3 regions of the Paenibacillus sp. FSL R5-0912 genome follow, and region 2 is predicted to be linked to each of the others. Evidence: riboswitches for the same ligand, from Rfam matches in the RefSeq annotation. Region 2 holds a riboswitch; each other region holds the start of a gene.
What was found. A riboswitch is a leader RNA that binds a small molecule or an ion and turns the genes downstream of it on or off. The one in region 2 is predicted to bind cobalamin.
Positions count from the first base shown of each region.

Region 1: it holds a riboswitch for cobalamin, as region 2 does, so the genes downstream of both, R50912_RS33070 (S-layer homology domain-containing protein) here and R50912_RS09215 (energy-coupling factor ABC transporter permease) in region 2, are expected to answer to the same signal.
Region 3: it holds a riboswitch for cobalamin, as region 2 does, so the genes downstream of both, R50912_RS02405 (anaerobic ribonucleoside triphosphate reductase) here and R50912_RS09215 (energy-coupling factor ABC transporter permease) in region 2, are expected to answer to the same signal.

Region 1 covers NZ_CP009282.1:1,081,627-1,087,977, reverse strand. The annotation lists gene R50912_RS33070 (S-layer homology domain-containing protein) at 131-2,311, opposite strand; cobalamin riboswitch at 2,505-2,693, opposite strand; gene R50912_RS04660 (GAP1-N2 domain-containing protein) at 3,210-6,351, opposite strand, start outside.
Region 2 covers NZ_CP009282.1:2,186,685-2,193,035, reverse strand. The annotation lists gene R50912_RS09230 (energy-coupling factor ABC transporter ATP-binding protein) at 1-161, opposite strand, end outside; gene cbiQ (cobalt ECF transporter T component CbiQ) at 422-1,210, opposite strand; gene R50912_RS09220 (energy-coupling factor ABC transporter substrate-binding protein) at 1,207-1,503, opposite strand; gene R50912_RS09215 (energy-coupling factor ABC transporter permease) at 1,503-2,267, opposite strand; cobalamin riboswitch at 2,543-2,737, opposite strand; gene R50912_RS09210 (ArsR/SmtB family transcription factor) at 2,900-3,856, shown strand; gene R50912_RS09205 (DUF6171 family protein) at 3,949-4,224, opposite strand; gene R50912_RS09200 (alpha-N-arabinofuranosidase) at 4,238-5,734, opposite strand; gene tnpB (IS200/IS605 family element RNA-guided endonuclease TnpB) at 6,052-6,351, opposite strand, start outside.
Region 3 covers NZ_CP009282.1:553,806-560,156, forward strand. The annotation lists gene nrdG (anaerobic ribonucleoside-triphosphate reductase activating protein) at 1-514, opposite strand, end outside; gene R50912_RS02405 (anaerobic ribonucleoside triphosphate reductase) at 511-2,496, opposite strand; cobalamin riboswitch at 2,843-3,073, opposite strand; gene R50912_RS02410 (MTH1187 family thiamine-binding protein) at 3,414-3,722, shown strand; gene R50912_RS02415 (sugar phosphate isomerase/epimerase family protein) at 3,773-4,552, shown strand; tRNA gene R50912_RS02420 (tRNA-Thr) at 4,635-4,706, shown strand; gene R50912_RS02425 (ASCH domain-containing protein) at 4,903-5,325, shown strand; gene R50912_RS02430 (YhjD family protein) at 5,763-6,140, opposite strand.

The DNA.
Region 1 (6,351 bases), 1.1 Mb from region 2:
AGCATTATATTCATAGCTTAAGTTCAGCATATATAGCATTTTTCTCTACATGTGCGCAGGATCAAGGCATATCTGAAGATGCGTCTATAAGGAGAATAGCTGGTGTAACCCATCATCCTTCAAAGCTCACCTAAGGCAATCTAACCGCTACAGCAGCGGCCATTTCTCTGGTTACAGCAGTGGCAGGAGCGAATTCGCCGCCGGTACCGCTCATAATTCCAAGTCCGGTTACAGTACGTACCGCCGTTAATGCATAGGCGCTGATCTGGTCTTCATCGGTGAATTTCCCGGTTCCTGCTGCTGCCGAAGCTTCGTCCAGCTTCAAGGCTCTCACGATCATTACAGCCATATCCTGGCGGGTAACGGGGCCGTCCGGTTTGAAGGCTGTGCCTGTTACTCCGCTGACCATTCCCAGTTCCTTCGCTTTGTTCACTGCTCCATAATACCACGCATCCGCCTTAACATCACTGAAACTCTGGGTTGACGATGCCGCAGACGGCTCATTTCCAGTCAATCTCAGCAGCAGTGCCGCAAATTCAGCGCGGGTAATATTCTGCTTCGGTGCGAACACGAGGCTGCTCTCACTGACGCCGTCCATCAGCTTGCGGTCATAGGCCGTATACACGGACTCCAGCGCCCAAGGCGAGATTGACTTCACATCGGTAAAAGCAACACGGTTAGCCGCAGCAGAAGCCACGGTCAGCGGCTGCGAATAGCGGACTACCGCAGGTGTGCTGTCCTTGAGATATCCGGTAACGGTAATTGTATATTTATTCGCTGGCAGGCCGCCGGCAACAACAGCTGAACCCGCAGCATCCGTAACAGCAGTTTTACCGCCGATAGATACCTGAACCCCTGCGGCTGCTGAGGATACCGGGTCGGAAGTGAAGGTCGCTTCATTCCATACCCACTGCTTTTGAGTTACTTTTACAGTAATATCTTGTCCAGGCTGCGGCTGTGCAGGGGAGACCGTCACGGACGCTACCACCTGTGTATTATCCCCGCCATAATAGACAAGCACGCGGTCATTCTCCGCAAGAAGGAAATCACCCATGCCTACACTTGGATAAATCCATGCTCCACCACGCGCTACAACATACATCCATCCGTCATAGCCGCCAAAAGCACCTGCAGTCACGCCGCCAATTCCCGTCACATAATTACCCGCTTCATTGACCAGGGCCACCTTCTTCGCCGCCGCTGCCTTCTCCAGGGCTTGAAGTACATTTCCAGCATATACAGTGCCTTCTGCCAGGGTTCCATTAGGGCCCTCAATGGCAACAGACACACTAACCTGAGGACTTTTCACAGATGAATTGCTAAGATCATAGAGCTTGCTGCCTGTGCTGAAAAGCTTGTAAGCTACCAATGCTTCCAGCGCCTGCTCTGTCGAGAGCTGATTGTAGCTTCCGCCCGCTGTATGAGCGAACCCGCCGCCTGCTGCACTGAAGCTAAGGAGCTTACTGACAAGGTTCACATTGTTTGCGGTATACTCCGCTCCTGCCGGGTCAATCCCAAAGGAAGACAGGCCAATAATGGCTTGAGCGACACTCTCGCTGCTGTCACCATAGCCGCCGTTCTTGTCCTGTGCAGTCGCCAGCCAGGCTGCCGCCCGCTGACCCGCGGTATTGGCTGCCGGATCATCCTTATGTCCTGCCAGCACCGTAAGCACCATCGCTGTCATGTCCGGATCACTAGCCCCCGTAGTCAGGGTGAAGCCTCCGTCAGTATTCTGTTTGGACAGGATCTCAGCCAGCAGTTTCGCCGGCGTCCATTTGGCATTGTCAGGCATAGTATAAGTTCCGGAATCAAGCGCCAGCAGTACGTAGGCTGCGTTGTTCAGCGTCTGGCCGGTAATTTTATCGTTATTGTAGAGCTTCTCAATCAGGTTGTAGCCTGCGACATCCGCCGGATTCCCGCCAAGCGCTCTAACCGCAAGCGTAATCCGCGCATAGTCCGTAGCTCTGGCGTAAACACCCTTGGCTGCGGCTACTTTACTCTCAAGCGCCTTTAAATAACTATCCGGAACCTTGTAGCCCGCCTGCGCAAGGCCGATGGCCTGCCAGTCGGACCGGACTTCGGCCTTCAGCACAAACTCCGAAGTGGCATAGACTGCCTCAGCTACATTAACTGCTGTGCCTGCCGGTTGAGCTGAGGCTGTATTCGCGGCATTCAAGCTTAACTGGGCTGATGCGGTATCACTCTGGGCAAAAGCCTGTCCTGCCGGAGCCACGGATGCCCCCAGAACCGCGAACATCATGACAACGATCAGACCCAGCCGGATAAACTTAGATGATAGATTGTTCTTCATTGCTTGACCTCTTTCTGTGAATAGAATGGTATAGATGAATCCTGCGTCCTCCGCTGATGCGGGTGCAACATAAAGACCGCCCTGTACAGGGCGGCCGGGGAAGGATACAATACATGCGGCTGAAATGAGGATTCCCTACACACAGCCCCTGCTTATATTTGCACCTGTTCCGCATTCTTACCCCCGAAGAATAGAAACAACAACGAAAAAGGCAGGTCTCCTGGCTTACGCATCATTGCTTCCCCCGCCTTCCCATCCGATCATCAGACAGTGGCTTCTCAGGAGTCGCTCCGCATTTACAGTGGCGGGACCGCACCGGACTTACACCGGCCTTCCCTTTTAAGCAGATTACTCTCGTAGAACCAGCATGGCTATCTGTTGCATGACAGCGCCTGTTTCTACGGAAATCCGCACCTTTTTCCAAAGCTTATTAAATTTTAATATTCTCAAACAATCATATCTACTATTCCCCTGTATGTCTATAGACAAGCTGCTTCAATTATAGGCAGACCCTGCCCCTTCCGCACAAAAAAGCCTGAACAACACTTGCCGCATTCTCCCGGCATATCGTGCTGTTCAGGACTTAAATAGTGATTCTTCCGCTTCCGGCAAGAGCCAGAAGCTTGTTGATTGTATTATGTACAACAGAATGGGAATAAAAGACGGCGATAAGGCATTCTGCTGTATTTCATACAATTGATTGTGGAATATACCCCTGATAGGCTCAGAAATCCGAAATCTAATGCATCAAATACAATAGAACGCATAATAGGGCTGATTATTCCGGATTTGAGTGTATAAAATACAATGACCCCTCTGCCAACTTTGGCGGCAGCACCGTTGATGAAATGCCGGACTTCTCTTACATCCGGTTTGGCCAATTCAGGCTCTCACTCAATCATTCCGCATCCGTGTCCGGGCTGGCGGAAGGAGTGGGGTCGGTGCCGGGTGTAGTCTCCGGAGTAGTGCTCGGGGTACTTCCCGGAATGCTCCCCGGACTAGCCTGTGCCTGTAGCTTCAGCGTATAGATTCCGGCGGTGATCATATCATCCGCGGCCAGCTTCGCGCCAGGCTCCAGCTCCACCGTCACTTCATATACGCGCGCAGGGATTCCTGCGCCCGATGCACCCGCTGCCGGGGAGGCCTCGGCTTCATCAGAGCCGCCGCTATTCCCAGCGGCTGCATCTCCTCCGCCGTCAGTCCCTACGGCTCCCTCATCAGAGCCGCCATCATTTCCGGCGCCCGCTCCACCAGAGCCGCCGCTATTCCCAGCGGCTGCATCTCCTCCGCCGTCAGTCCCCACGGCTCCCTCATCAGAGCCGCCGTCAACTCCGGCGGCCAGGCAACTGCTCGCAGTTGCTACAACCTTGTAAGTGTCCGCAACGTTATTACCGGACATCACAATGATCTCCGCCGGGTTGAAGGCGGAGCAGTCCGCCACAGCGGCAAAGCTGAACACCAGCTTGACGCCTGCTTCCTCGCTGCTTGCATCCCCGCCAGCATTCCCAGTGCCTTCCGTTCCGCCGCTTTCACCCCCGCCTGCGTTCCCGGCGCCTTCCGTTCCGCCGCCTTCACCCCCGCCAGCGTTCCCGGTACCTTCTGTTCCACCGTTTTCGGCCCCAGTGCCCGTCCCGGCACCTGCCACTCCGCTGCCAACCAGCCGTACAGAGACAGGGGCTTGAACTTGCCCATCCGAATTCTTGATATCGCCCCGAACCGGGCTCACCGTCGGCTGCGGTGCAGCGGTATCCGCATCCGGCCGCAGCCAGCTGATGGCGATGATGGCGATGATCAGTACGATCCCAAGCACGCTGCCGGAGATCAGGATCTGAAATCGGCTGCGGCTGACCCACCGCGCCAGCGGCGAAGCCAGCTGGGAGCGGGCTTCATTGTAGACATTCTGCATGGCGGGCGTTGCGGCCGAGCTATAGCTTTTGCGGAAATCGCGGTTCTTGAACGCCTCGCGGTCGTTCTTCAGGAAATACTTCAGCACCGCCCGCCGGTAATTCGGCCACAGCTTCTTGCTCGAGATGGTGAACAGCCGGTTATGCTGCGACCAGGCCAGGAAACGGTAGACCGTTTCCTTATCATTGCCCGCTTTGCGCGCCACCAGCTCCAGCAGCGCATCGTAATCAAGCGGACCGCCCTCACGTTCACTGCTGTGGTAGAAGGCCAGCGGCAGCCGTTCGAACGGCTCGATGCTCCGCGACTCCTTCAGCCAGCGTCCTCCGAGCAGCTGTACATCATCCAGCTCCCGGGGAGACAGCCCGGCAAAGATCTCCTCGTCCGGCTTCTCCTCCCCGAACCAGCGGTAGGCAGCGCGCAGCGCATTCGCTTTACGCTTAGCGATTGCATCCAGCGGCGGCTGCCAGTCCGCCGTATCCCGGTAGCGCAGGAAGGAAATCTCCAGCAGCTGCTCCATCGTCAGCTCGTCCAGCGAAATCCGGTTCAGCAGGAAGCGGTCAGCAACGGTTCCCAGCTCCTGCAGCAGTGACAGCGCTTCAGGATGCACACCGCCGCCTCTGCGGCGTTCTTTCTCCGCCTTCTGCACCGACTCATGAACCGATGCCACCGCCGCCACCGGATCATTGTCCCGCTGCAGCTTCTCCAGCAGATACTCCTTGACGGTATCGCGCACGAAAGCCTGCTGAAGCGCCTCCGGAAGGAAACGGCCCCAATGCGCCACGAACCGCAGAATATCCGCCGATTTCGGCGCGTCAGCCAGCCGGGATTCCATATAAGGCTCCAGCAGCGCTTTGCGGAATATAGGCTGGGCCAGCACTCTTTTGAAGAAGGCCGCACTAAGCTCATCGTTACCCTCAATAATACCGTAAGCGGCAGCAAGCGCATCCTCACGTCCCGCCGACTGGCAGTTCAGCATCCCGTTGATGAAGTAATCCACAATTTTGACCCGGTAATTATGGCCAGGCAGTGCATAATACTCCTTGAACCACTCCAGAATCTCCGGCGCCGGTACCCCTTTTTTGCGGATCAGATCATACTCCCGGTCGAACCGCTCCAGGAACATATCATTCAGACGCACCCGGGATTCCAGCGCCCCCTCCGGCTTCAGATAGGACAGCAGGCCGCCGAGCACAGCATTCTTGTTCCCTGTATATAAATCTTCATCGCCTTGCTCAATCTCATAAAAGACAGCCAGCTCATTGTAGAGTGCCAGCGACAGCTTGCGGTCCACACTCTCCCCAAGCAGCAGGGAGTCGGCGAATCTGGCGAAGTCTCTGAGACTCCCGCCCTTTTGCCCCAGCGTCTTCCAGGCCAGGTCTGCATACGTCTGCCGGGACTCCCCGAAATCTGCATTCAGAATCCGCGCGCCTGTCAGATCAAAAATATAATCCTTCTCAATACTCCGGTCCCCCGGGCGCAGCGAGCCCTTCTCTACGAAGGTCAGGTGAATATATTTGCGGCTCTGCGGCTCTTTGGCATAAGTGATCACTCCCAGCCTGCGGCGGAAGTCAGGCGGCAATGCAGCATAGAGAACCTCCGTCAGCTCCACCGCACGCTGCGACAACTCACTGATCGGTACATCCAGCGCCACATATATCTTCTTCTTGCCGGCTACAGACAGCATAACCGCCTGCAGCAGGGCTTTGAACAGCTCTTCGGTGAACCCGAGGCTGCGAAGCACGGTCAGCGGGTCTGCAGACTCTTCACGGCCCCCCGCTGGAATGGACTCCAGTTCAGGCAGTGTTCCGCCCGGCTCCCCTTCATAACTCCGCGCAAAGCCGGCATGCAGCCATTCCCCGTACCCCTCAACAATCTCCTCCGAGCGGATAGGTGGCACCACGAAATTATGGGCAAAAAAAGCGCTCCGCTGCCCCGTGAAATCCGCCGCCAGATAGCGGCTGAGGCCAATCACTGTCTCATTGCTCTCCGTATGGAACAGATGCAGCGCGTCAGGATACAGCTCCTCCTCCTTCTCACCCCGTGCCGCGAGCTCAGCCGGAGCATCGTAGAGGCAGAAGGGGTGCAGGATTTTTTTGACAAAATTATTGTCGAGACTCTCCGATTTCGCTACCGTA
Region 2 (6,351 bases):
GCATGCAGGAACAGGGTCGATTTGCCCGAACCATTATGGCCGAGCACCGCCGTTTTGCGGCCTTTGGGAATGGAGAGGGTTAGTTCACGCAGCGCGGCTTCCTTCGTATCCGGGTAATGAAACACCACCCCGTCAAAAGCCAGACTATATTCCATGTCCATGGCGTACTCCTCTAATGTGATTTGGCAAATCGAAATTGGATAAATGTTGTATGTTTTACAGCTTTGATACCTAGATACACCGGCCTTCGGGGGGAGTGTTGTATGAAATACAAGAATTGTCCCGTGAAGCCACTTGGAGGAGACGAAATGCTGCCTCTTGTGCAACAATCTTGGAATACATCCGATATATCGGGGAAATTGTTGTACTTTGGGCATGATTTCAAAAAAGCCAGCAGCTTTCCTGCACTAAAATCTTAATTTCAACCGCTCAGCCACAGCCAAAGCTGCGCCAGCGCCAGCACAGCGATCCCCGCATACGCCCGGACCGCATAACGCCGCGGCACAGGCCGCGCGGTATACGGCGGCAGAATGATCTCCCCCGTGAACCCGCGGGTCAGCAGCCCCTGCGATAATCCGTAATAACGGTGCATCGTATTGCCGAAGAGGGCGCCAGCCATGGCCGCCGTCTCCCGCAGCCTGGCCTTGTACCCTCTCCGGCCGCCGCGCAGCCTCCGGGCCAGCATCAGTCCGTGCGCTGCATCATTCAGCAGGAACAGGAAGCGGTACATGATCAGCATCAGCTCCAGCACAATCTGCGGCATACGCAGTCTGCGGAGCACTTGCAGCAGCTCACTGAACGGCGTGGTGAACATCAGGAAGAAGCAGCAGCTTGTGCAGGCAGAGACCCTAACCAGCAGTTCAGCGGCCCGTTCCAGTCCTGCAGCTGTGATATACACCGGAAGAGGCTGCCCCGAAATCCGGAATACGCCAGCTTCCCCGGCAGCGGGGTGGCCGAATTCCACGAGCAGTGCCGGGACACTAAGGCCATAGAACAGCAGCGCCGTACCAAACAGCAGCAAATAGGCGCGATAGGGAATTTTGGCATGCAGGATGCACCATGACATCATCCACAGCGTAATCACAATCTGCAGCACCGGATCCACGGTATAGGAGAGCAGGAACATCAGTGCCGCGAACGAGCTTTTCCACATGGGAGACAGCTGCCTTAAGGCATTATTATAAGAAAGGACATCAATTCGTCTGATCACTTGCTGATGCTGTTCTGCTTCGCCTGGCCTTGTTTCCCTTTCAGCAGCCCCAGTGAATATCCGATCACTCCGGCGCCAATCGCCGCCTGTAATGCGAACAGCATACTCTCCGTCTCACCCGGGATTTCGGTCAGCGGCTTGAACCAGGGTTCATATTCCGGGTTAATCTCTGTGATCACACTCTCGGCAGCATCATCGGCCCCGCCGAACTCCCCTTCTACGAACAACAGCGGCAGCACACACAACAGAACAACGGCCAGCAGCATCAACCCATTTTTCCATTTATTGCTCATTATGCATTTCCCCCTTTAACCTTGCGTTTCAGGAGCGACATTTCATTCGGACTGTACGATTTCAGCCAGTTCCACAATAATACGGTCAGCAGCCCTTCGCTGATGGCCAGCGGAATCTGCGTTACGGCAAAGATCCCCCCGAATTTGAGAAAAGACGCCAGAACCCCGCCATCCCCAGCCGGAAAAGCCACCGCAAGCTGGACGGAAGTCACTACATAAGTCATCAGGTCGGCAACCGCCGCCGCACAGAATAAGGCCAGCTTCTCTCGGTCCGGCAGCTTCATCAACAGCTTATAGACTGCATATCCGGCAAAAGGCCCCGCGACCGCCATCGAGAACGCATTCGCCCCGAGTGTAGTGATTCCCCCGTGCGCCAGAAGCAGCGCCTGAAACAACAGCACAATCGAGCCGATCACGCCCATCGGCAGCGGCCCCAGCATTACAGCACCAAGCCCTGTACCCGTAGGATGAGAGCTGCTTCCGGTAACGGAAGGCATTTTGAGCGCCGATAGAACGAACGTGAACGCCCCTGCCAGACCGAGCAGCAGCTTCAGCTCCGGATTCTCCTTGGTCATCGATCTAAGCCTGATAATCCCGAGCACAAAGAACGGTAAAAACGCCACCCACCAGAACACAGCCCAGCCTACCGGCAGAAACCCTTCCATAATGTGCATAGCCTGGGCCGTCCCAGGTTCATTCAGCAAAAAGAACACTGTAAATCCGGCAATCAGCGCCGCAAAACTCCAAAATCCGCGTTTCTTCATTTGTCAGCCTCCACGTTTCTTAAATATGGCAAACCAAAAAACTCCCGCCCTTCTGGGTGGGAGTGTATGTACGCAGGTATGATTCGATAGAGAGCACTGCCGTGCGCCAGCAAAGGGCTCTGCACCCGGTCGCTCCGCATGGTCCGCTCAACGCTGTGTCTGCATAACATTGAGCCGGCTCTGATCTTGATCTTCAAGATTCCCTCCGGTTCTACAGGGGCACATCGCCTCATCTTATTAACCTATCCGTACACCGCTCCTATCCGCGTAGAGTCGTGGTGTGTGTAATCAAGGTAGGTCTCCTGGCTTGGAATACGGGCGCTGCATCCTTCGTCTTCCCCGGGATCTCCCCAAGTGACATCATGAAGTTCAGCTCTTCCTTACAGTGGCGGGACCGCTCGGGACTTGCACCCGATTCCCTGTTATCCCTTGCCTGATCCGGCAAGAGCACCTTGTTACATCGCTAATCCATCCTACATCATAGCGGAACAGGCTCTGCATGTCTGTGATAAAATTGGAGAGGCTGCGAGGCGCAGTATTCATTTGCTTGTTAGGCAATATTCATTTGCTTGTAAGAATATCATTTGAGTAATATAATTATTAACTATATAACCTGAACGTGGAGGCAGCACATGAAACTTGATCTAACCGAACAATCTTTACCCGTGTATGAAGCGTTATCCAGCGCTGTGCGCCTGCAGATGCTGCGGCTGCTGTCCGAACAGCCTATGAACGTCAAGGAACTGGCCGGGGCGCTGAAGCTCAGCAGTGCCATTATGACGATGCATGTGCGCAAGCTGGAAGCTGCCGGACTGATCCGCAGCCACATGGCTCCCGGGCGCAGCGGACTGCAGAAGATTTGTACACTGGCCGCCGAGAGTGCTGAGATTATTTTCCCCGGACAAGCCAGAACACAGCGCAGAGGCTACCGTAAGGAAATACCCGTGGGCCACTACTCTGATTTCCAGATTGAACCGACCTGCGGATTATCTACCACCGAGCGGGTAATCGGCAACTTTGACGATCCGCGGTATTTCTGGGATCAGGAGCGGGTGAATGCAGGCATCCTGTGGTTCGGCAAAGGATTCGTGGAATATAAAATCCCGAACTTCCTGCTGTCCAGCCAGAATCCTGAGGAACTGGTCATCACCATGGAGATTGCCTCCGAAGCCCCGTCCATCAATAATAACTGGCCCTCCGACATCACCTTCACACTGAACGGACAGCGGCTTGGATTCTGGACCAGCCCCGGCGACTACGGGGACAGCCCGGGCAAATACACTCCTTCCTGGTGGCCTGCGCTCACCAACCAATATGGACTGCTTAAGCAGCTGCGGATTACTCCGGCGGGCACATTCATGGACGGTCAGAAGCTGTCAGAGGTTACGCTGGATCAGGTCAGTATCCGTGATAAACAGTGGACGTTCAAGGTTTCTGTGGAAGACGATGCGGAGCATATCGGTGGTCTTACCTTGTTCGGCAAGGGATTCGGCAACTACAACGAGGATCTGGTCTTTGAACTCTTTTATACAGATGCTGTTGAAGCGTCGGCAAATACCAGCCGGACGGAAGGACCCGGACAGGATTAGACAACAAACAGCGGCAGCAGGAGACCTTAAGATCAGGTCCCCCGCTGCCGCTGTTGCGGTTACGGTATTATTACTAGAGACAGCCATGCGGTTTAATCAGTCACAGGCTGCCACAAGCCGCCGCCCGGCAGCGGACAGCCGCGTGCCTTCAGCCGGGCCACGACCGGTATAATGCAGCCGCAGGCCGTGCAGGTCACGCCATCCTGCAGCTTAGGACAAGCTCTGCATAGAGCAACCCGCTCGGCATAGACTTCATCCGGGGCAGTGTTCCCCGGATTGAACATCGAAGAGGCCAGAATCCGGGCAATCTGCGCTTCCGTCACCTTGTACTCCTCCCGGCATCCCTTGCAGGCTGAAGTGGTTGTCATGCTGCTGTTCTCCTTACGCTTCCGGAGTAATTTCCAGTACAGTTACCGACATTGGCGGCAGAGTAACCGTCAGCGTATCTCCTTCAAGCTTGAAGCCGTTGAACGGCTGCGGTGTTACAGCTTCCGGCTGCTCGAAGGTATTGTGGGCATCGATGGAAGACCCGGCAAGTGTTGTGCCGCTTACGGCCGCTGACAGTCCAGCCAGTCCGCGCAGCTCCAGCGGCAATACTGCCGGTGCAGCGTGATTCAGGTTGCACAGGCTGACATGAATCACGCCCTCTGCTGTTACGGAAGCTGAAGCAGATACTTCAGGAATCTCTACGCCCTCATAGCTGTATACCGGGCTATCCACTGTCAGATCCAGCAGTTCCGCATCCTGATGTACTTTATACATATTGAATACATGATAGGTTGGAGTCAGAAGCATTTTCTCGCCTTCGGTCAGAATTACAGCCTGCAGCACGTTTACGGTCTGGGCAATGTTCGCCATCCGTACACGGTCGCTGTGCTTGTGGAAGATATTCAGGGTCAGACCGGCAACCAGCGCATCACGGATCGTGTTCTGCTGGTAGAGGAATCCCGGGTTGGTACCCGGCTCTACATCATACCAGGTGCCCCATTCATCGACGATCAGGCCCACTCTTTTCTCCGGATCATATTTATCCATAATGACACTGTGGCGGGTAACCAGCTCATCCATGAACAGCGCTTTCTTCAGTGTGGTGAAATATTCATCCGTTCCAAAGCCGGTAGCCGCACCTTTATTCGCCCAATCCGAAGTCGGCAGGGTGTAGTAGTGCAGGGTAAGGGAATCCATGAAGCGGGTGGCTTCGCGCATCAGCACTTCGGTCCAGTTATAGTCATCCGAGTTCGCGCCGCAGGCGATCCGGTGAATCTTGTTATCCCCATAGTTGCGCACATAAGTCTGATATTGGCGGTACAGGTCAGCATAATATTCTGGACGCATATTGCCGCCGCAGCCCCAGTTCTCATTGCCCACGCCGAAATAAGTTACACTCCAAGCCTCTTCCTGGCCGTTCTTCTGGCGCAGCTCAGCCATCGGTGATACACCGTTAAAGGTCAAATACTCAACCCACTCGGACATCTCCTGTACCGTTCCGCTCCCTACATTGCCGTTGATGTACGGCTCACATTCCAGCATGGCGCAGAGCCGCATGAATTCATGTGTACCAAAATGATTGTTCTCAACCGCACCACCCCAATGGGTATTGATCATGCGCTTGCGTTCTTCACTTGGGCCAATGCCGTCCTTCCAGTGATATTCATCGGCGAAGCAGCCGCCCGGCCAGCGCAATACAGGAATCTTCATTTCCTTAAGCGCTTCCACCACATCGTTACGGATACCCTTAGTATTCGGAATCGGCGAATCTTCCCCTACCCAGATGCCTTCATAGATACAGCGTCCCAGATGCTCAGCGAAATGTCCATAGATGTTGCGGTTAATTGTGCCTTTGCGGATGTCAGTGTTCAGTACAATGCGTTCTGCCATTTCAGTTAACGCTCCTCTTTAGGTTAATATATTTGTTAATCATTTAATACTTATATTAATATTATAGTCAGGCTACCTCCGGTTCGTCAATCTTTAAATTAAGTGGCTCGTGCAACCGTTTCTTAAGAATCTTTCCATCTATCGCTGCGGTGGCGCATAGGTTGAATTCTCCCCCACTTAGCTAACGCTTGAAGTGGCGGATTCTTGCGAACAGAAGAGTACCCTCTTCTTATGGAGCAAGCGATCCCTGCGTTCCCGCAGTTTTACATTTTTGACGCAAGTGAAATGTTGAATTCTATCGTTTGGTTAGGTGGCGGTTAAACCGCTACTTGTTCAATATTGTGAGCGGCGTTTTCGTCACGGTCATGGATCGTCCCGCAGGCCGTACACGTCCATTCCCGAATGGACAGGTTCTTCACCTCGGGGTGGATTGTGCCGCACACATGGCAACGCTGACTGGTCGGCTCAAACGTGTCGGCGATCCGAAGATTTCGTCCATACCATTTCGCTTTATACGTCAGCTGTCGCACCCACTCGCCCCAAGACGCATCAGCAATGGATTTTGAAAGCTTGGGGTTCTGAATCATATTCGCCACACGCAGATGTTCGATACTAAT
Region 3 (6,351 bases), 1.6 Mb from region 2:
AGCTTAGCGCAGGCTCCCAAAGTATAACCGTATCTCCGGCAAGACTTGCCGGGATATCTATAATCCGCTGGTTGCTGCTTCCCCGGTAAGGGAGAGTAGTGTCTTTGAGTTCCTCTACAAACCGTCCGTCAATAACCACCTGGCACAGGGCCAGCAGATTCCATTCCGGCGAGCCGGGGGAAGCTGTCAGCTCCTCGTACGTATAACCGGTATAGATCCAGACCGGGAAACCCGGCAGCTCGGCGCGGAGCTCATGGATGAAGTCCGCCGCACCCTCTGCCGAGAAAAAAGGGTCCCCGCCTGCCAGAGTCAAGCCGTCCAACAGCGGATTATCTGCTATCTCGGTGATAATCTCGCGCCTGCGCTCCGGAGTAAAGACCTCTCCGTAATTGAAGTTCCAGGTCTTCGGGTTGAAGCATCCGGGGCAGCGGTGGCGGCATCCGCTGAAGAAGAGAACCGCCCGCAATCCCTCGCCTTCATTGATCGACTCCGGATAATATCCGCAGATGTTCATAGATGCTTAACGCGGTCCCGTACTTCGGCTTGCTTGGCGGCATTGAAGCGGGTCTGATAGTCGCCGGTCAGATATCCGGTTACCCGGCGCAGCCGGCGGATATGTGTTGTATCTTCATGAGCGCCGCAGGACGGGCAGTTCGTGCCGATCACACCTTCGTGGCCGCAGCCGGAGCAGCGGTCAATCGGGTGGTTGATGCTGAAATAGCTGATGTCCTGCTCCAGCGCGTATTTGATGATTTTGACGAATGCTGCAGGGTTGCTGCGGGCATTGCCGTTCAGCTCTACATAAGAGATCGCTCCGGCGTTGCAATATTCATGGAAAGGAGCTTCCAGGCTAATCTTCTTGGCTGCGCTCAGGTCGTAATAGACCGGAATGTGGAATGAATTCGTATAGTATTCCCGGTCCGTTACACCCGGGATGGAACCGAGAACCTTGCGGTCTATCTTGGTGAATTTGCCGGAGAGACCTTCGGCAGGCGTGGCGAATAGAGTAATGTTCAGATTCAGCTGCTCGCTCTTGCGGTCGCAGTATTCGCGCATGTGGCGGACAATAGCCACTGCCTTGGCGTGGACTTCCATATCTTCGCCATGGTGTTTGCCGTACATAGCCTTCATGCACTCGGCCATACCGATGAACCCAAGGGACAGGCTACCGTGCTTCAGCAGTTCACCTACGCTGTCTTCCGGTGCAAGCTGTTCGCCGCCTTCCCAGACGCCTTCACGCATCATGAAATCGGAGGCTTTGGCTTTCTGGGAAGCCTGAATGCGGAACCGGTGCAGCAGGCCATCCAGCGCAACGTCCATATAATGATTAAGATCTTCGAAGAAGCCTTCCTCGTCAGCGGCAAGGCGACGGCCGGTTACTGTGCCGTAGGCTAGTCCCAAACGTACGAGGTTAAGCGTGTTGAATGAAAGATTGCCCTTGCCGGAGCAGTGGTTGCGTCCGAAGCGGTCACCCAGAACACGTGTCCGGCAGCCCATGGTGGCAAATTCAGTATCCGGATTGGCTGGATCGTAGTACTGCATATTCAGCGGAGCATCCAGATTGGCGAAGTTCGGATACAGTCGGCGTGCAGAGCACTCTGCTGCTTTCACGAACAGCTCATAGTTAGGATCACCAGGCTGCTGGTTGACACCCTGTTTGCATTTGAAGATCTGAATCGGGAACACCGGTGTTTCTCCGCTGCCAAGCCCGTTCATTGTAGCAGTTAACAGGGAGCTGATCACCAGCTGGCCTTCCGGAGAGGTGCAGGTTCCGTAGTTGATGCTGGTAAAAGGAATCTGGCCGCCGGAGCGGCTGGACATGGTATTCAGGTTATGTACCATACTCTCCGCGGCTTGAAGCGTTTCAATTTCTGTCTCTTTCAGGGCGAAACGGAAGGCACGCGGATACTTCTCTTCCAGATCGCTGCGGGTCATAGTAACCTCGCCGAGCGCTTCTCCGGCGGTACCTTCCTCGAAATATTCCATTCCTTTGCGGAACAGCTTGGCGAAGGATTTAGTGACATAAGGCGCGAGATCGTAATCCAGCTTGTTGGCGGATACGCCGCCGTACTGGGCATTTTGCTGGGACTGGAAAATAATCGCCACCAGCGACATAGCCGTCATAATCGAATTCGGAGGGCGGACGCTTCCGTTGCCGGTATTGAAGCCTTCGCGGAGCAGACGTTCAAACGGGATGAAGATGCAGTTGGTTGTTCCGATGGCATATTGATCCAGGTCGTGTACATATACAACATTATCTTCAATAGCCTGCACGAGCTGTGGCGGCATCGTGAAATTGCGTGCGTACCACTTGGAATATTCACTACCGAATTTGCTCATCTTGCCGGAGAAGCTCTCCCCGTTCAAGTTGGCATTCTCGCGCAGCAGATCCAAATCCCGGCTGTCGATAATATCCCGTCCCAAATGAATAACTTCTTCCAAAAGAACCTCCTGTACAGCTTGTCCTTCGTTATATCGTTTCTCCAGCAGCGTCATTGTATAGCTCTCTCCTCTCGGTATCATAAGCGTGAAGCATGTGCTCCAAGACATCAGTAAAAAGACATCTCCAGCCGGGAAGGCGGGAAATGCCCGAATGCGTAATGCAAATATCCGGAAGCGGAAATTTGCCGGTGGTCTTTGTGAAATATACGTAAAGGGGTATAGGGCTTGTTGTCTATGCTTATGTATAACCCGTTCTTGTACATTCCGCAGAAGCCGATACCTGAGAACGATACTCTATCGTCCTCAGGTATCGGCAGCCTCTGGCCCGATTAACGGAAAGGCTAACTCTGCTCGTGCAGGCCGCATGCGGGCACCTCGCCTGTTCCTCGCAGGAGTCTGAATGGTGCCACAGAAACAGGCAGGTCTCCTGGCTTCCGGTATGCCCTCCGGCGCCTTCCCGAGGGGCCTCGCAGCCCCTTAGTGGCTTGTTGCCGGTGGATGCTGCTCCAGCGGCATCTGGCGGCTGGAACATCCGGTTACAGTGGCGGGACCGCAGCGGTTTTGCACCGCGTTTCCCTATTAAGTCTCCTCTCGATTGAGAGAGTGAAACACCTGTTTCTACTATATTTTGTTGTTGTTTAATAAACGTAACTCAATATATTGTGTTTGTAAATGTTTTTTTACAATCCCGCGCGGGGAGCGGGTTCCGCAGGTTTACTCACAGATGATCCACAGTTAGTCCACAGGTAATCCACAACTTTCCTGTGGATATGGCCTTAAATGAGTCATAAATTGTCCCAAAAGATGCCACAAAGACTCCATAAATAGAGTGCGTCTAATCCTGGTAATTTTACGGGGGAGATAGTAATAGAGAGGGGGGTCTGTGGTTATTTGTGGGAGGGGCGCTGAAGGGTTACAATTAAGGAGTAAGGAAAGAGGAGACTCATCAAACTTGCAGGAGGGATTTCATAATGGCGATTGGTGAAGTGACCGTTATTCCGATTGGCACTGGCAGTACCAGTCTCAGCAGCTATGTGGCCGATATGCAGCGTGTGCTGCAGACCGTGGAGGGGATTACCTATGAGCTTACTTCGATGGGGACTATTATTGAAGGACCGGTTGCACGGATTCTGTCTGCAGTAGAAGCGCTGCATGAGTCGCCTTTTACTTCAGGAGCACAGAGAGTATCTACCTCGCTTAAAATTGATGACCGTCGTGACAAGTCTTCTACGAGCCGCAGCAAGCTGGAATCCGTGGAACGTAAGCTGCAAGGAGAGTAAGGAGTACCTGTAGTTGTAATCAGATTCAACCTATAAGGAGCGGATCTTTCATGGCAAAGGCCTCACAGCAAATCGGAATTCAAATGTACACACTGCGTGACCAGACAGAGCGCGATTTCCTGGGTACACTGGGCAAAGTGGCGGAGATGGGATACCAGGCGGTAGAATTCGCCGGTTATTTCGGCGTGTCTGCAGGAGAACTGCGCCGTACATTGGACCGGTTGGGTCTTGCTGCGCCTTCGGCGCATGTGGGCCTGGATTTCAGCAGTCTGGATAACATGGAACGGGCGTTAGCCAAAGAAATTGAATATGCGAAGGAACTTGGACTACAATATATGATCACCCCTTCGGCACCGCTTCCGCAGAACCCCTCGATGGAAGATGTGACGGCGGTGATTCCCTTCTTGGAGAAGGCCTCCGCGATGGTCCGTGCAGCAGGCCTGCAGTACGGGTATCACAACCATGATTATGAATTTGCGGAGGTAGACGGCAAAGCAGTCATCGATATATGGCTGGGGCAGATTCCTGCTGAGCATATGTTTGCCGAGTTTGATCTGGGGTGGGTATACAGGGGCGGGGCCCGGCCGATTGACTATGTCTCGCGTTATGCCGGGCGTGTTCCGCTGGTCCACATTAAGGATTTCGGGGCAAATAATGAAGAGACTGACCTCGGGAAAGGGCAGGTTGATTTCGCTAGCGTCTTCGACAAGGCAGAGGAAAGCGGAATTCTGTATTATATAGTAGAGCAAGAGGCTTATGCCGTGTCGTCGCTGGAGAGTGCTAAGCAGGCGCTGGAATATTTCCGCGGGTTGGGGCTTATGCAGGGATAGGAAGAGGTAATAGTCAAAAAGGGTTGCGTTTTCTGCTGAAAGAGTTATAATATTTTTTGTTTGGCAGGGGCAATCCTTTTAAGCTGGTGTAGCTCAGGGGTAGAGCAACGCACTCGTAATGCGTAGGCCGGGGGTTCAATTCCCTTCACCAGCATCCGTAAGAACTCAATAGTGGCGCGGCTTTCCGGGGTTTTGGGGGTCGCGTTTTTTTATTTATTCATCCGATCGTCTACCGGCCCGATGCTTGCTTATGCTTAATACAGAATGCAGGACTAAAATGAAATCAATCTTATTAAACGATTTATATGTTATTCCTAGAGCCTATTTTGTTTATGAGAGGAGGCACTTGTATGAAGTGTCTGACGATTCGCCAGCCTTGGGCAACCTTAATTGAGCTGGGTGAAAAACAGATCGAGACCCGTTCCTGGCCGACGGCTTACCGGGGAGAATTAGCCATCCATGCCGGTATGCAGGTAGATAAGGCCATATGCAGGACAGAGCCGTATCAATCGGTGCTTGCCCGGCACGGCTACACGGCGGATAATCTGCCCTCCGGGGTAATCCTTGCGACCAGCCGGCTGGCTGGTTGCTGCGGGGTTACGCCTCAGCAAGCACAGCAGAACTGGCCGGGCGGGAATGAATATGTGTTCGGCGATTATGCAGAAGGCCGGTATGCCTGGAAGCTGGAGGAAGTCGTTGCGCTGGCTCATCCTATACCTGCCAAAGGGCGCTTAGGTTTCTGGGAATATCCCGTTCTTGAGCAGGAGTGGTGAATCCATTTGTGGCCAAATAAATAAAAATTTCATGCTTATCAGCTGTCAGCGGGTATCATAGGGATATTCAGCGGGTAATCTTCTTATATATATGGAAAGCGGACTCTGCGGTGGTATGCTGCAGGAGCCAGGGCAGAAATGCCGGGAAGGAGCGTATGCATAAGAGATGGGCAGCCTTCTTATCGCATGGCTTTGTATGCTTTGTTTGTTTATTGTGTTTAAGGATCAGGTAAGCCGGAAGATCCTGTATCCCGTAGCGGCTGTGGTTATCTGCGGTACGCTTGGGTATTGGACGATTTTAATGTAATCTTTATCTGGGTATCAGCTTATTTTCAGGTAAGGGATGTAATAGGGTACCCTGAGGTCTTGCCAATCATGGCGGGCCTCTTTTTTATGGGGGAAGTAACGCCGAGAATTAACATAGCCAGAGTTGCTGTTCATCTCAAGGCGGTTGAGTCCGGAGTGCCAAGACCCAAATATCTGCGCATGCGGATAGTAGACTGGGCGGTAATGACATCATCCAGCAGCAGCATCCGTTCATGATAACCCCTGCAGACAAATTTGGCTTCAATGCCAACTTCCAGCTGCTGCTGTGCATAGACCTTCAGACCACGGGCTCTCATCTCGGTGCGGACATCCCGCAGGTCGGCTATGGCTGCACCCGCCGCTGTCCGGAGAACCTCAAGGTAAGGATCGGGTGTGCGCAGCTCTGCGGATAGGATGGAAGCATCGCGTTCAAAGGCGGATAAAATGAGCGGCAGCAAGATATACGATTTCACCAGCATATTGTCCTGGCTCTCTGCTCTGTGCATCAATCTCATCTCCTCCAACGAGAACGTATATTCGTAATTTAACCCGAAGTTCAAAAAAAATCAATGGTATTTAAAAAAAAGAGGGCTGTTAATGTGACATAATTCACAATAAAATCGGGAAAATTATTTTATATTAAAATTGAAATAATAAAGTTGTAAATAAATCTGATTAAAAGGAGAATGGCAATGAGTCATGAAGGAAATCTCCGCCGCG